DNA from 3 places in the Vibrio echinoideorum genome. Region 2 is predicted to be linked to each of the others. Evidence: predicted binding sites of a transcription regulator. Region 2 holds the regulator's gene; each other region holds the start of a gene.
What was found. The regulator PurR, encoded in region 2, represses purine synthesis genes. The targets are predictions, from matches to a motif close to TNANGNAAACGTTTNCNTNA.
Positions count from the first base shown of each region.

Region 1: a site for PurR is predicted at 1,768-1,787, ahead of glyA (serine hydroxymethyltransferase). Genes of this name have one in related genera too.
Region 3: a site for PurR is predicted at 3,476-3,495, ahead of glpX (class II fructose-bisphosphatase). Genes of this name have one in related genera too.

Region 1 is NZ_AP025483.1:797,627-803,399, reverse strand. Features, by position in the region: gene OCV36_RS03755 (hypothetical protein) at 1-122, shown strand, start outside; gene glyA (serine hydroxymethyltransferase) at 462-1,712, opposite strand; gene OCV36_RS03745 (YitT family protein) at 2,060-2,662, shown strand; gene OCV36_RS03740 (winged helix-turn-helix domain-containing protein) at 2,751-4,310, shown strand; gene OCV36_RS03735 (hypothetical protein) at 4,410-5,342, shown strand; gene treC (alpha,alpha-phosphotrehalase) at 5,441-5,773, opposite strand, start outside.
Region 2 is NZ_AP025483.1:1,186,462-1,192,234, forward strand. Features, by position in the region: gene OCV36_RS05480 (TVP38/TMEM64 family protein) at 1-400, opposite strand, end outside; gene OCV36_RS05485 (TfoX/Sxy family DNA transformation protein) at 531-1,121, opposite strand; cyclic di-GMP riboswitch class I at 1,249-1,334, opposite strand; gene purR (HTH-type transcriptional repressor PurR) at 1,505-2,509, opposite strand; gene torD (molecular chaperone TorD) at 2,826-3,473, opposite strand; gene torR (two-component system response regulator TorR) at 3,759-4,472, shown strand; gene elyC (envelope biogenesis factor ElyC) at 4,614-5,459, opposite strand; gene cmoM (tRNA uridine 5-oxyacetic acid(34) methyltransferase CmoM) at 5,575-5,773, shown strand, end outside.
Region 3 is NZ_AP025483.1:234,793-240,565, forward strand. Features, by position in the region: gene OCV36_RS01050 (5-carboxymethyl-2-hydroxymuconate Delta-isomerase) at 124-471, shown strand; gene OCV36_RS01055 (DUF805 domain-containing protein) at 590-1,012, shown strand; gene OCV36_RS01060 (DUF3135 domain-containing protein) at 1,114-1,461, opposite strand; gene OCV36_RS01065 (helix-turn-helix transcriptional regulator) at 1,604-2,230, opposite strand; gene glpX (class II fructose-bisphosphatase) at 2,409-3,416, opposite strand; gene zapB (cell division protein ZapB) at 3,741-3,983, shown strand; gene rraA (ribonuclease E activity regulator RraA) at 4,093-4,608, opposite strand; gene OCV36_RS01085 (1,4-dihydroxy-2-naphthoate polyprenyltransferase) at 4,682-5,599, opposite strand; gene hslU (HslU--HslV peptidase ATPase subunit) at 5,755-5,773, opposite strand, start outside.

The DNA.
Region 1 (5,773 bases), 390 kb from region 2:
AAGTAATGCGTGATATCAACATCGACTACTGTGATGGTGAAGGCTTAGGTAAGTTTAATGAAAGCCGCAGCTACTACTCGTTTAGATGTAAGTCAGGTACTTTACTGAGCATCAAAAAGTAAAACCGATACCAACAAACAGCAAAGGGTTGATGTGCAAACATCAGCCCTTTTTAGTACCTGCCTTTCTGTATTCTCAGATAACCCAACGCTCATACCGACAAATACAAAAAAGGCCCCTATACAGGAGCCCTTCAAATCGTATGTTTCAATCAAATAGATTTAGTTCAAGGAAAAGGCGCGGAGTTTTCAGCACCTTTCCCTAAAACAAAAAAGGACTCAATGAGCCCCTTTAAAAGTACTTTTCAAAGTAGTCGTTTGAAATTCTAGGAGAGCACGCGGAGCTTACGGGTGTAAGTGAGCATGCTCGACAACGAAGTTCAAATTACTACGAAGAAAAAATTAAGCGTAAACCGGTAGACGCTTACAGATCTCTAGTACTTTCGCTTTAGTTGCTTCGATAACAGACTCATCACCCATATTATCTAGGATGTCACACATCCAACCTGCTAGCTCTTTCGCATCGGCTTCTGAGAAACCACGACGAGTAATAGAAGGAGAACCGATACGGATACCTGAAGTAACGAACGGGCTACGTGGGTCGTTTGGTACTGAGTTCTTGTTAACTGTAATGTTAGCTGAACCAAGTGCTGCGTCTGCTTCTTTACCTGTGATGTCTTTGTCAATTAGGTCAACTAGGAACAGGTGGTTCTCTGTAGAACCTGAAACGATGTTGTAACCGCGAGCTAGGAATTCAGCAACCATTGCTTTTGCGTTAGCAACTACGCGTGCTTGGTATTCTTTAAACTCTGGCTCTAGAGCTTCTTTGAACGCTACTGCTTTACCAGCGATAACGTGCATTAGAGGACCACCTTGGCCGCCTGGGAATACTGCTGAGTTCAGCTTCTTGTATAGATCTTCGCCTTCGTTAGAAAGGATAAGACCACCACGAGGACCAGCAAGCGTTTTGTGCGTTGTTGTTGTAACAACGTGAGCGTGTGGAACTGGGTTCGGGTAAACACCTGCTGCGATTAGACCAGCAACGTGAGCCATATCTACGAAGAAGTAAGCACCTACTTTGTCAGCGATTTCACGCATGCGTTTCCAATCACAAACTTGAGAATAAGCTGAGAAACCACCGATGATCATCTTAGGTTTGTGCTCGATAGCGAGAGCTTCCATCTCTTCGTAATCGATTTGGCCAGCTTCATCGATACCGTAAGGAATGATGTTGTAAAGCTTACCAGAGAAGTTTACTGGAGAACCGTGAGTTAGGTGACCACCGTGCGCTAGGCTCATACCAAGAACGGTATCACCAGCGTTTAGTAGTGCCATGTATACAGCGTTGTTAGCTTGAGAACCTGAGTGAGGTTGTACGTTCGCGTATTGAGCGCCAAAAAGTTCACATGCACGTTCGATTGCTAGAGTTTCAACTTTATCTACGAACTCACAACCGCCGTAGTAACGCTTACCAGGGTAGCCTTCAGCGTATTTGTTTGTAAGTTGAGAACCTTGAGCTTCCATTACACGTGGGCTTGTGTAGTTTTCTGAAGCGATAAGTTCGATGTGCTCTTCCTGACGAAGAGTTTCTTCTTGGATAGCTGCGAATAGGTCCGCATCGTAATCAGCAATGTTCATGTCACGCTTAAGCATCTGTATCTCCTGACTCAGATTGTACTGAAAGTTTCAAAAAAACCACACAACGACCGAAAGCAAACGTTTCCGTCACCGTTTTGATGTGACGCATTCTACATAATTTGATCTAGGTCATAAAGAGCTAATTGCAATTTTATCATGCAGTTTTTTCATAATCACAAATAAGATTTATCATGGTTATTAAGCTTATCCAACCAAAGATGAAGCTTACTGTCAATTTTACGCTTTACACCCTGTAAAACGCAGATTACATAGGTTTACCTTAATTTTGCACCTCAAGCTACCGAAAGCTAAGGTTTTTCTCTACTATGCACGCCTTTATTGGTTAGGTAATTATAAAAACGATGGAAAAACACTCACGTAAAGAAGATTGGGTCGCTATTCTTACTGGCACGTTTTTAGTGGCATTAGGCGTCTTCTTTTTACAGTCAGCGAACCTGCTTACAGGTGGTACTACTGGCTTGGCTCTGCTTTTGAGTCAATTTACGCCGGTAACCTTTGGTATTTTGTACTTTATTGCCAATTGTCCATTCTACCTATTAGCATGGAAACGATTTGGCCGTCACTTTGCGATTAGCAGTGCCATCTCTGGCGCTTTGGTGTCTGTATTTGCCGACCATTTATACTTGGTAATCTCATTAGAAGTTCATAATGAAATTTACTGCGCGGTAGCAGGTGGCTTGTTAATGGGTTTAGGTATGCTGATACTATTCCGTCATCGCTCAAGCTTAGGTGGCTTTAACGTGTTGTGTTTGTTTATCCAAGATCGCTACGGTATCTCTGTAGGTAAAACCCAGATGGGCATTGATGCTTGTATTCTGTTTGCATCCTTCTTCTTTATATCGCCTTGGGTAATTGCCGTTTCTGTATTGGGAACTGCGGTATTGAACATCGTATTGGCCATGAATCATAAGCCAACTCGTTACTCTGTTAACTACGCGTCTTAACATTAGCTATCCAACGAATGAATTACTGGCTGTTTTTCATAACAAAAACAACTAGTATTTAGCTTTTATAAGCCGCCTTCTTTTTTCTATGCAAGATTACCTCTCTAGCGCCAAAGACACTCAAACCTCGATTTATATTGAAGGTTTAAAATTCAACCCAACCACGCGTGTTTTAAGTTGTGATGAGCAGGTCATTGATTTAGAACCTCGTTCTATCGAACTCTTAGAGCTGTTTCTTACCAGCGTTGGTGACCCGTTAGCTGCCGAGCACATCATCGAAACTGTTTGGCAAAGCAATTTCATATCAAAGAACGTTCTTACTAATAGAATCAGTACGCTACGTTCGATCATTCAAAAGTACCTACCAGAAAGCGACGCCACTAAGATCTTGGTGACTTATCCACGAAAGGGGTACTTCCTTAGCCCGAGCTCAGTGAGCTTGGCCAATGCACCGACTGAAACAACGATAGCGCCAAAACAAACCGAGCAGCCTAAGCCTCACAAAAAAACGTCACTGGTTACTTCATTACTGCTTTTAATGTCTTTGATATTTCTAATCAGCACTGCAACCTTGGGCTATATGTTTTGGCAGTCTTCGAACCAAGCCTCCGTGCTTGAGCGCGAGCAGAGACTCATTCCGAAGGTAGAACTATTGTTGAACCGCATCGACGCCATCGGTGACAATGCGAGAAAACACAGAAAGTCTGTCAAAGCACTGCTGCTTCAACAACAAATTGAATACGCTTATACCGATTTAGCTAACCAAGATGCACCGAGTTACTTCGTCGATCCAGTAGATAACTCTCCCTTCTTTCCTGGCGCAAAGAACATGCGCACCAGTGATTACCTACTCAATGTTCAATTGAAAGATCAAGAAGTCGATAAACGTCTTACCGCCAAAGTAAGCCTGATTTACCCAAGCTCCGGGAAGCTCGCCTTTCGTGGCATCTACTCAATAGAAATCGATAACCTCAGTGAAAGCCTGATGGAAATCAATCGAGAACTGGCGAACTACTTTGCTCTGCCTGCTCCTTTAGCTTCAGAATGGTCTGTCAATAATGAAGAACTAAATCGTTTACTTGATGGGCAAACACTGGAGCTTGATAAATTCCCCCTCAACGTAATGACCTCAACATTGATTGCACGACAACTGGCGTTGTTTGAGACCGACCACCTACGCCTGATTAGTTTCACTAGTCTTGTGCAAACACGCTTTAAATTGATTCCCGACGAACTCAAACTCTGGCTTGGGATTATTCATTTCAAGTTAAGAGACCTACAAACCGCAAAAGATTTTCTGACTAACACGGCGGGTAACTCCACCATCGAAAACGCACTTGTTTATATGATGATTTCTCATATTGCTTACAAGCAAGGGGACATGGATAAGTTCCGTCTAAACTACATGGAGTCCTTAGTTGCGTTACTGCGGGTGGTTCCTTCTGAAGAACTGTTTGCAAGGTTATCTAAGCCCGAGTCAAAATCGACTTGTCTCCAGCCTTGGAAAAATCTAAAACTGAGCATCAAAGAGCCACTGATCATCAAGCAATGGGAAAACCTAATGCTTAGCTACTGCACGGCGGTAGAACAACAGATAACGAATAAAAAACCTAAAGACTATGATAACAATGACTTAAATATAAATTAAGATCTCGTGTGTCTTCGTTTTTTGCCCTCTAAACCCTCTCAGCAATAGCATTCCTAAAAACATCAGGCCACCTGGCCATTCACATTAGGAATACTCAACATGAAAAAAACCATGACGCTGCTTGCGACCTCTCTATTTGCTCTTTACGGGTGTGGCGGCGGAGGTGGATCTTCAACTGGCTCAACTGAGGCAAGTCAGTTCGATTACCCAATTAACAACTCTCAATTTACCCCACAGAACATCACATTATTATCGTACCTAGTATCAGAAGATGGTGGAGAGAACATAACGCTGGAGCTTGCATACCGAGACATCAGTTCTGAGCTAATGTTGGCCAATATTCAGCTGGAATTGGATAAGCTAGCTATCTCTAACACTACTGAAGGTGTTGCTCAACTAGAGAAGCTAAAAGCAACGGTAGAAAGCATGGTAAATAGTGGTATCAACGGCTTTTACGCTGCTGATATGACAGTGCAAGGTGATACGGACAGTGAACTATTTTACAAAGGCAGTGATGGCTTTGTTAACTCAGTTGATTCCAATATAGAACTGAGCAATGGTGAGGCTGTCGACTTTTTGGTGACCAACCCAGTATTCAAATCTTCAAGCCGCACAGTAAAAGAAAAAAGCCCAAATATTGATATCAGTGACAATTCAGTGAGCCTCTCGTTTGATGTGACGACTGGACAACTAGAAGCCTTGCTTGATGATTTCTATGAAGAAGGCATCAATGATTTAGGGCCATCAGAAACACAATGTCGATTCAACTGGAGCCAACAAGTATCTGAGAATGGCCAACGATCAACGATGACGGTTCAAGGTAAGAAAATTGAAACGGCGTACCTGAAAGTTGAAAACACTTACAACGTTGCATGTGATGGGTATGACTCAGCTGAATTTCAAAGCAATACCGAAACATGGTTTAACCCAAGCTTTGGTGTTGTAAAAACGATGGGCTGGGATGAAAAGAACGGTACTCAACTGAGCGAAAGTGTGTGGGTTCTCGATTCATTTACCGTAAATAAAGGCTAATCAATCGAACAAGCCTTCCGCTGAAATAGGAAGGAAAGCTTTGAGCCTAACATTTAGAATTCAGGCTCAAAGCTTATACTCGCATAGGGGAACGAGTATTATTGCTCTATCAAGAGAATTCTTGTTTCATACGGTCGCAAGATCATCGTATTTACAGAAACTGGCGACGGATCTTCAGGGTAATTCCCCAATAGCAATTGCGCTTCATCCAGATCAAGTTCATTGGGCAACTCAACCTGACACGCTTCACCATAATAGTTATTAATACACAGCAGGATCTGCCCTTCACTCTCACGAGAGTACGCAAATACCGACGGGTGCTCAGGCAATAGATCTTGGTAACTACCGTAAGTAATCACTGGCACTTCTTTACGTAACTCAATCAAGCTCTTGTAGAAATAGAAAACAGAGTCTTTATCTTCGAGCGCTTG
Region 2 (5,773 bases):
AATAAAATGCCCCGTCTTTTTCAACACCTTTATTTATGGTTGCCAACTTATCGCCAAACTTGGTTTGAATCCAGTCGCGCAATAGGTAGCGGCTACTTAAAAAGGCAATAGTTGCACCGATGGCGCTGGCGAATGACACCAAAAGCAAACTATTCCAAAAACCAAAGAGCGCGGCACCCAAGAGTGTCACAACAGCTGCGCCTGGAATCGAGAAAGCGGTAATCATTACGTAAGCTGAGAAATAAATAGCAGCCGCAGCGATGAAGTTGCTATCAATGTACTTATTTAAAACGGCTTGTTGAGCCTTTGCATTCTCAAGTGTGAGGTATTGGCCGAAGTTTACGCCCAACAAGATGATCGTCACGACCAATACAATACCCAATATCATTTTCTTACTCATTGATACTTCCTCAAATTTTCAATGCATACCATTAGTATAGATAGACAGGTAAAGCATAGATTAACTTTCAGCAGATATAAAAAAAGCCGCAAAAATGCGGCTTAGTTATGTATCGTTTGAATTGACAATGTTAATTGACGCGACTGATAAGCTCTTCACGACGCTGCTGTGGTATGACAGACCAATGTGTACCATTGATAGCCCCTTCTAGTGCCCAAAGTAGCTCGATACTAACAGAGGACGCATGAGATTCCTTGATGGCGTTAAACGCGTTTACAGAGCCAGATTCATATAAACGTTCTACGGAATCTATCCCAGCCTTTTTCAACATACGCTCAGTCGCGAGTCGAAGGTTAGGAAGGTCTTTTAATCGAGTTGGCTTAGCAGAAGACTGTTCAGCTTTTTCGTCTTTAGCAAAACCCAAAGACGTAGTAGCAAGCTCTAAGATTTTCTCTTGATCCTGCCATAGGCCCTCAGGCAAAGCGAAATATTTAGTAACAACGGGGAAACCACGTTTCTTGTAAACGTAAGGTTGAAACCCTTGTTGTTCGAATTGCTTTGTTGTGCATTTGTCCGCTCGTATGTGCAACTGGTCATTTACAACCAGAGCAAACATCGTGTCATCAGCAAAAAGACCGAAGCCACCAAACATTGAGCGTGATTTTATTTTTCCTAGGGACTCAAATAACTTCATCGAGTCCTTTAGTATCGGTTTATCCATGTTATTTATCTCGGTGTATTTGAACTACGCCACCAAATAAGCAGGTCCGAGAGATTAGCAAAATGTTGCAACTAAATTGTCAATAAGCCGTAAATTACTAAATTATTAATAACTACTGCATTTTGCCATCGGTAACCCCGCTACCATACCAACGAGTGGTTTAGGCCGGAAGCTTTGCGTCTCACTCTTTCGAGTGGTTTGCCCTGTGCGTGACTGATTAAATAGAATAAAGTTTTTGTTGAATGAGGCTCACACTTGTTATTTCAAAATGTGATATCGCTTCAATTAATGATCTTTCCAGTATGATACCAGGTTCATTGATGTTGTTGATAAAAAAAGCGCACCTAAAGGTGCGCTTGATTAAACTAAACTGAATTTATCAATTAATTTAACGTTTTAACTGTGCTTCGCTCAACAATTTCGGGGTGCATTTCGAATACACGTTTTTCATGGTCTTTGTCTTTGATGCGTTCTAACAAAATTTCGAATGCATTCTTACCAACACGACGCTTCGGTTGGTGAACCGTGGTCAATGGTGGAGAGAAGTACTCAGCTAACTCGATGTTATCGTAACCAATCACTGAAATATCTTCAGGGATACGAATACCTTGTTGTTGTAAGCGACTCATTAGGCCAAGTGCCATGGTGTCGTTAAAACAGAATACGGCTGTAGGGCGATCTTCCATTTTAATAATTTGATCAGCAGCAATCACAGCGGTATCACACTCAAAGTTGCCTTCAATGATTAGACGCTCATCAGTAGCTATTTTGGCTTCACCCAACGCACGTTTGTAACCTGCAATACGTTCTACACATGCTGCTTTGTCTAAGTGGCCACTTAAGCAAGCAATCTTAGAATGACCGCGTTCAATAAGGTACTTGGTTGCCAGATAGCCACCTTCTTCAGAGTTATCAATGATCTTATCGGCTTGAGAGGTCTCAGGGCCCCAATCCATGACAACTTTAGGGATATCAGCGTGACGGTCTAACATCTCTCTTAATTCTTCAGTTAGGTCTGAACACATAACCAAGATGCCATCTACACGTTTCTCTGCAAGCATTCGAATGTAGTCGCGCTGCTTCTCATAGATACCGCCAGTGTTACACAAGATCAAAGTGTAACCTTGACGGTAACAGTAACTCTCAACACCATCGATAACTTCAGAGAAGAATAGGTTGGTTGATTGAGTCACTAGCATGCCGATAGTGCGCGTTGTATTACATTTTAAGCTACGAGCAACAGCACTCGGCGCGTAGTTTAGTTCGTCTACGGCTTTGTTTACTTTTTCTTGAGTCGCTTCTGCAACAAAACGTGTTTTGTTGATTACGTGAGAAACGGTGGTTGTTGATACGCCTGCTAAGCGAGCGACATCTTTAATAGTGGCCATGGTTTTATCCTATTAGAAGCTACTTTCCCAAAGTACGGAATAAAGTAGCCGTTAAGCTACTTAACTAAGAGCTTAAATTTGTAGGGCTCTTTGGGTACTAAAGTGCTAAAAAACAAAAAACCGCTATTGAGCGGCCTGTCTTAACACCGAAATGCTCTGAACTTAAATAAGCATAGCATTTCGTGAATGTTTCATATTTTATCGTTTGCGGTCACAATTTTAGACTGACTAGAAATGACTCGCAATAAAATTCACCCAGAAATCCGGGTGAATTGTCACATTCTATTGAATTTATTTACTTAGATATCCACTTAGCTTATTCACCCGCCAAATATTGAATGTCTAAATTGCAAAATGCGAGTAACAAAGACGAGACGGAAGCGTAGAAACCAAACTGGTCAACATCATGACATTTCACATTGAACTTTGGCACCCAAGTAAGGAGTTGTTGTTCGACAAACTGTTGTTGAACGGCGAACGATTTCTCTAACTCTTCTTCAAGCTCAGTTTCGTTAGAACGGATGATTAAGTTGCCAAGGAAATCGAGTTCGATAGCTATGTGGTCTGCGGGCTCTTTTAAATCTTTGTTCACGACCAGGTTGTGCTTAGCCATGATGTCTTCCATATCTTTAGCTGGCTTGTCGTTCAATAGACCCGTTTCGCCGATATACATTGAAGCGTAAGGCAGAGCACCATGTTTATCTGTCTTTAAGAAAAGATCGCAGAAATCAGCAGACAGTTCCAGTTGGGCATCTTCACGTGTTTGTAAACGATTTAGTGCGTCTACAAGCTTATCAATTGAAGGCTTCAGAGTTTCATTTTCGCCTAAACCAGTAAGGAAAGAACGAATTTCAACAGAATGGTAGTGATCGAGTTCTTCTTGAGTTAGCTCTTTGGCAAATAAGCTTGATAGCCACCAGTATATTTCTGCTCTTTGTTCGTTGAACGCTTTCGTATCTTTCATTTCATAGATCCTGATTTAGTCTTGTGGTGTTACTTATAAGCATCTTGAAGTCACTAGGGCATAAGCACACCAAGGCTGAATAACAAGGTTATTTGCGAAACGCAAAGTTACTCGTTAGTAGTAATGCCTATATTGAATTGCGATGGACGATAAATAGCAAGGTTTAAGATTGTCTTGTATCAAAAAAAATCCATGTTTCTGGCTTTTATCTTCAGTACCACTAGAATTGTTACTAGTTATGAATAGAATAGTCACTGAAACTATTAAATAAGAAAAGTGGTGTAGATGAGCTATCACGTATTAGTCGTAGAAGATGATGTGGTAACCCGCAGTAAACTGGTTGGATATTTCCAGAACGAAGGTTACACAGTGAGCGAAGCGGAAAGCGGCGCTCAAATGAGAAAGGTGTTGGAAGAAAACAACGTTGATCTCATTATGCTGGACATCAACTTACCAGGCGAAGATGGATTGATGCTAACTCGCGAATTACGCAGTCAATCAGACATTGGAATTATTTTAGTTACTGGACGCACGGATAGCATCGACAAAATCGTTGGCCTAGAAATGGGCGCAGATGATTATGTTACTAAACCATTCGAACTTCGCGAGTTGTTGGTTCGAGTTAAAAACTTACTTTGGCGTATTGCTGCCGCTCGCAAAACCGCGGCGGGAACGGTAGAACAAACAGAAGATGAGTCTGTTGTTCGTTTTGGTGAATGGACGTTTGATATTCCTCGCCGTGCGCTAAGCAAAAATGGCGAGCCGGTTAAACTGACTAAGGCTGAGTATGAGTTGCTAGTAGCACTCTCTTCTTACCCTAATAAAGTATTAAGTCGTGAGCGTATTTTGAATATGATTAGCCACCGAGTTGATGCGCCGAATGATCGTACGATCGACGTCCTCATTCGTCGTATGCGCGCAAAAATGGAGTTTGACCCTAAGAATCCACAAATTTTTGTGACGGTTCATGGTGAAGGGTACATGTTTGCTGGTGACTAAACCTCCCTCGGGCGCTTTAATCAGCAACGAGTGACAAGCGTAAAAAAGCCGAGACACAGTTTATGTCTCGGCTTTTTTATTGCTTATCACATTCTTGATTATGAACTAACTCTTCTAAAATCAAGATATATCGATTTAATACTAGGCCGCAGAAACTGCATCATTGTCTTCTTCTAAAATAGAAGGTTCAGGGATGACTACAGGCTCTTCAACATTATCATTACTTGTGTCTAGCCAATCGCGCAGACTTTGCCAAACTAACCCCATCGTTTCGTGCCAATAACGTTCGGTTTGCTCAAGATAGAGCGCTTTAGGCATGTACTTATTCCAAGGTTCAACAATCCCTTCTTGTGCTAGGTAGTTTGTTGGTGCTGGTAATGGCTTCATTCCTGCAGCATGGAACTCATTGAGTGCGCGCGTCATATGGCTAGCCGATGTCACCAATACCATTCTTTTATTCTTAACAAACGCTGCCGCTTGTCGTGCTTCTTCCCACGTATCTTTAGCAGTTTCAAGCAGAATGATATCAGGCTTTGCTACACCAAGAGCTAGAGCCACTTTAGCCATCATCCTTGCGTTGCTGACTTCAGTGCCTGCGCCATAGCCGGACAAAATAAGTTTGGCGCCTGGGTAAAGACGCAAAATTCGAATGCCTTCACTTAAACGCATAAGTCCAGTTCGGCTTAGTTCTGATGTCGGTGGGATTTGGTCGTCTACGACGTGACCACTTCCAAGAACCATAACGTAATCGATGGTGTCATCGACGGGTAAAAAAGCGGTGTGCTGCCTTTCCATTGGCATTAAAAGTTGACTAGAAACTGGCTGGAAAGCGATTAGGAAAATACCACACAGGGCTGAGAGGGTAATTAGGCAACCTGTCTTCCTTTTGGTAGTAAACATCACTAGGGCTAAGCCCAGAAAAGCGAGAATTAACATTGCTGGCAGTGGCATCAGTAACGAAGACACTACTTTTTTCAGCTCAAACATATCCGAATAGTCCGAAAAAACATCACTTAGTAGTAAAAAGAGACATCGCCTCTTTATTCCTGAAATTCCTGTGACAGAATAGCAGGCACGATAGGACATAATAACTCAAGTAGCCGTGACTGAAGACCGTAATTTCGACGATATTGCCCACAAATTTGCAAAAAACATTTACGGCTCTGACAAAGGAGAGATCCGTCAGATCATCGTATGGGAAGATTTAGAACAAGCTTTGAGCAAATTTGAGCAATCAGCTTCGCCGCTGCATGTGCTTGATGCTGGAGGCGGCCTTGCGCAGATGTCGCAAAAAATTGCGT
Region 3 (5,773 bases), 950 kb from region 2:
GTCAGAGTAGATTTTGAGCATATATCAGTGATCCGGCAGACAGAATAATAGCTAACTTCTCGGATTTTTCACCGTTAGTTGCTATTAAGGGACAAACGATTGCGTTAACAATAGGAAGTAATAATGCCGAATCTAGTTCTAGAGTACTCAAATTCAGTGGATGAGCGAGTGAATATCCAAGGTTTACTAGAAGATCTTCATCAAGTTACATTAAACTGTGGCTTGTTTGATGTTCCTTCTGTGAAGTCTCGTTCACTGCGTTGTCATAACTGGCTGGTCGGTGATGAAGAGGATAATGTGGATTTCGTTCATATTAGCTTTGAGTTACTTTCAGGACGTACGGAAGAGCAAAAAAGAGAATTGTCTCGTTTGTTAATGCAAACCTTACAAGAACAGGCAAGCCATATCCGTAGCCTAACGGTCAACATACGAGATATGGATAAAAGTTGCTTTCAGAAAGTGATTAACTAGCTAAAACTAACTAACTAACTAACTAACTAACTAACTAACTAACTAACTAACTAACAGTGATTAACTGGCCATTTGCTGCTAACTTTTTGGTAGCGTATTAATTTTTGAGTATTTTAAGATGTCGATGAAAGATTTATTGCTCTCTTTCAAAGGGAGAATTGGTCGTAAGACTTACTGGATTTGGAATATTTTCTACTATGTCGCGATTACTGGTTTTGCTTCCGGTATTTCGGTTCTGTTCCCTGCATACTCCTATATCCTGCTACCAATCTTCTTACTGCTGCTGGTTATCCCAGATCTTGCGGTCACCGCCAAGCGTTGGCATGACCGTAATAAGTCGAATTACTGGCTATTGTTGAATGTGCCACTGGTACTTGGACGTTTGGCTTCGCCAATGGTAGCAACGACGACAGAATCGGTATCGCCAATTCACATGGCAGCAACGGTTGCAGCATTAGTGTGTGGCTTATGGATTTTGATTGAATGTGGATTGCTCAAGGGTACAGAAGGCCGTAATGATTACGGTGAAGACCCAGTGTAAACATTGAATGATGAGTATATAAAGGGAGCATTGTGCTCCCTTTTTGTTTTTGGTCTCTAATATTTTGGCTACTGATGTTTGGACGACTGAGTAAAGCTTGTCTAGTACATTTTAGGTTCTGTATTTGGCCTAAAGGGAACCACATTTTCAGCCGTAGGTTCTTCAAAACTACAGCGGCCTTGAAGTGCATCTTGGAATTTGCAGACTTGGCAACGCAACTCTTGCATGAGTACGACATTCGCATGGTGTGGATTTTTACAACGGCTGACGACTAAATCGAGGTGGCTTTGCTGGGCTCGAAGCCGGTCTTGCATTTCCTCTGAGGCAGAACAAATCATTTGTTCACACATCTCGTGTTTGAATTGATCGAATGCTTTCGGATCGCGTTTCGCGAGTTGGACGAGTTCGTCAAACGGGGGCAGTTTTTGATCCGGCTGTGGATGAGCCATGATTCCTTCCTTAGCATTAAGCATGTTTCATATGCTTTAAGCTTAAGAAAGAAATCAGTACAAATTTTAATCAATTCGTATTTTCTCAATTTTGAGACAAGATCAATGGCTTGGTGTTAGGCTGCTGGTATTGGTATTGATATTACGATAAAAGCACTGGCGTTAAAGTATAAGTACAACGTCGCTCGCCAGCGATAATGTGCTCAGTACGACTTACATGACATTCATCTTTGAGTAACTCAGTAAATACATTGAGCTCAGATTGGCAGAGGCTCGGACAGCGAGTGGCTGCTTTACAGATAGGACAGTGGTTTTCGATCAATATGTAGTTATCACCTTGTTCTTGAAGTTCAGCCATGTAGCCTTCTTCTTCGCGAAGTTGAGTGAGTTTTTCAAGCTTACTGATCAGATTATTACAGTCGGATAGAGCGGCTTGATATTGTTTAAGAGTGTGCTGTTCACGCTCAGCTGCAACTTTGGCTAAGCCTTCTTTGCCAAATAGGTTTTCGACAGCATCAATCACTTGAATGGTGAGTTCGCCGTGTCGATCTGAAAATTGGCTATGGCCTTGTTGAGTCAAAGACCAGTGGCGGGTAGGGCGTCCTACTTTTACTTTTACGTCATGAAACGCAAGAATACCGTTATCTTCCAAACTTTGTAGGTGCTGTCTTGCACCCATCGTCGTCATGCCAAATTCTTCTGACAATTGTTTCGCGGTTACCGCGCCTTGACGCTTAATGGTTTGTAAGATTTTGTCGCTTGTTTTCATACTATCCCTACCTCATGAACCTTACTATTATGGGGTAAGGTGTTTATAAAGCAAACCATTTACTATATTGATAGTGATTTACTATAACGACAGTCAATGATGTGATTGTCGCAGACCAATAAAAAAAGGCTGATACTTGGTATCAGCCTTCGAATGTTCTATTTAACCTAGTTTAGGTCTACAGGATATGGCCTATTACTTCTGGGTCTTTACGCTCTAGGTAGTGGATAGACTTGATGCGGCGAATCGTACGGCAGCGACCACGGATAAGCAGAGTTTCTGTGGTTGCGATATTACCTGTACGAGTAATTCCCTCTAGCAAGTCACCTTTGGTGATACCTGTTGCTGAGAACACAACGTTATCGCTGCGAGCCATGTCTTCCATCTTCAGAACGATGCCTGCCGTTACGCCCATTTCAGCACAACGCTCTAGTTCAATTTCACCGTGTTTACGGTTTTCTTCTGTATCGCCTTTTACTTCATGACGAGGAAGAAGACGACCATGCATGTCACCGTCAAGCGCACGAATAACAGCAGCTGACACCACACCTTCAGGTGCGCCGCCGATGCAATACATTACGTCTACTTCGCTATCAGGCATACACGTTAGGATAGAAGCAGCTACATCACCGTCTGGCACTGCGAATACACGAATGCCCATTGCCTGCATATCGGCGATAACTTGATCGTGACGAGGCTTAGCAAGTGTCGTTACAACGAGAGTATCGAGTGTTTTACCCAATGCTTTGGCAATGTTTTCTAGGTTTTCGGTTAGTGGTAGGTTTAGGTCAATAGCGCCTTTAGCACCAGGGCCTACAACTAACTTTTCCATGTACATGTCAGGTGCTTTAAGGAAGCTGCCTTTTTCGCCTGCTGCAAGTACAGCCAATGCATTCGATTGGCCCATTGCTGTCATGCGCGTCCCTTCAATTGGGTCAACGGCGATATCGACAGCATCGCCGCCCACGCCTACGTTTTCGCCGATGTATAACATAGGTGCATCATCGATTTCACCTTCGCCAATAACAATCTCACCGCTAATTTCGGTTTTGTTCAGTAGGCTACGCATTACTTCTACAGCAGCGCCATCTGCAGCGTTTTTATCGCCACGGCCAAGCCACTTGTAACCAGCTAGTGCTGCACCTTCTGTGACACGAGAGAATGACATTGCTAAATCGCGTTTCATGCGGACTCCAAAATTTTCAAAGGGGGAATAGAAATTTCGCGGCGAATTTTACCATATCCCGAAGGAAACGTTTGCCTTTTTGTTTTTTAGGGATTGCTCTTGATCAATTTGCGGTGGAAAATAGGTAATATTCATCAAAATAATCAGTCTGTTGTTGTGTTGGGAATAGTTCACGTCAATATTCGGTAAAAAGCGCTGTTTTTTTCATCGAATGGCGCAAAATAACGAATATATTGAGTGTTTATCCTTGCTCTGCTGAGTAGAATGGGGAAATAAGTGGAGTGAACCTTCACCATCAAACGGATAACTTAAAGGTAGGCCAGAATGTCTTTTGAAGTACTAGAGCAGCTAGAAGCAAAAATTCAAACAGCAGTAGATACAATTGCACTTCTTCAAATGGAAGTGGAAGAGCTTAAAGAAGAGAAACAAGCACTAGCAACAGAAGCTGGTGAGCTTAAAGCAAGCCGTCACGAGCTAGAGCAAAAAACTCAGGAAATGCAGGAAGAGCATTCAGCATGGCAAGATCGCATCCGTAACCTTCTTGGTAAAATGGATGACGTAGAGTAATCGACTCTTCGGATTTAAAAAACGCCCGCTACTGAGTAGCGGGCGTTTTTGTTTGTATTTTTATACTTCGTGTTCTTATGCTTTGTTTTATTATTTAAAGCTGAGTGAATTACTCTACCTCTTCTTCAACATCCAGGTCGAGCTCTACATCGAGAGGCTCTGCCGAAAGAATAATGCCCGTGTTGTCTGCATAGAGGTAATCTTCCGGTAAGAAGGTTACGCTACCAAAGTTGACCGGAACGTCAACCTCGCCAATATTTTCTTGGCCAGCACCAACAGGAATAGAGGCCAAAGCCTGAATTCCTAGGTTCATGTCTTCAAGCTCATCGACTTCACGTACACAGCCGTAAACCACAATACCTTCCCACTCATTGTCTTCGGCAAGCAGGGCAATCTCAGCATCGATCAGCGCTTTGCGTAGTGAGCCGCCACCGTCGATTAACAACACTCGTCCTAGACCATCTTGCTCTAATACGGAGCGAATTAAAGCGTTGTCTTCAAAACACTTTAATGTCGTGATCTGTCCTGCGAAGGATGCTCGTCCCCCGAAGTTGCTGAACATTGGCTCCACGACATCAACTTGATCCAAATATATGTCGCACAGTGCTGAAGTGTTGTATTCCATTTGCGTACCTTTTGAACAATGAGCTTAGTTTGAGTATATCGGTGCTTGATCCCTTTGCAATGATTAGTCTCAATTAACTCAATAGAGTTTGAGCTACGACAACCCCTGCAAACAATAGGTTAGTGACCAGTGAGCATTTAACAATAACAGGCATCATTGGCGCGATCTGTGCAGGTTTCTCTGTTTCCCAAACGGCCTTGCCATGCTTGTAGACAATAATAATACTGAGCAAAAACGGCAGGCTGATCCAGACCGGTTTCTCTTGAATGAGCAGGTATAGAGCGAAAGAGGCAAGGGCAAGGCCAAGCAGAGCAAAATGATAGTGCTTGGCTTTACGTTGGCCTAGGCGAACCGCCATGGTGCGCTTACCACATTCGCTGTCGTTTTCAATATCACGCATGTTGTTGATGTTGAGAACGGCAACCGCCATTAGTCCACAGCCTAGTGCTGGAAGGAATAAGCTTGGTTCAACATGGCCAGTGTGTAAAAAGTAAGTACCGGATACACCGAGTAGGCCAAAGAAGATAAAGACAGATAAGTCACCAAGGCCAATATAACCATAAGGTTTGTTGCCCACGGTGTATGCAATAGCCGCGACAATTGCTAATACGCCGAGTGCGATGAAAGATAGAATGCTTTCAATTGAGCTCAACGCATGGAAAATCAGAATCAGCCCAGCTAACACGGTAAATACGATGTTGAGGATGATCGCTTGCTTCATGGTTTTAGCTGTCACTACGCCAGACTGCATTGCGCGCGTTGGCCCTAGACGGTTTTCATTGTCTGTGCCTTTAACCGCATCGCCATAGTCATTCGCTAGGTTCGACAAAATCTGTAATAGGGTGGCCGTTAAAAACGCCAATAGTGCTATCGATAGAGAAAACTGATCGCTGGCGAACGCTAAACTACTTCCTGTAAGAATAGAGACGAGTGCGAGAGGCAGAGTTTTCGGTCGTGCGGCATCAAGCCAAATCAGTAGAGATTGTTTCATCGTAGGTCTATTTCTTTGTAAGTCTTCGTTTCAAACTGTGATTTGAGTATACGCCCATTTTTCGGGTAATAAAAAGCCCACTCGAAAGTGGGCCTTGAATTCGCTTATTAGCTGCTATTTCTTTGAGATAGAGCAATAAGTTGGAGTTTCCTGTGCTACAGGATGAAGCGACTT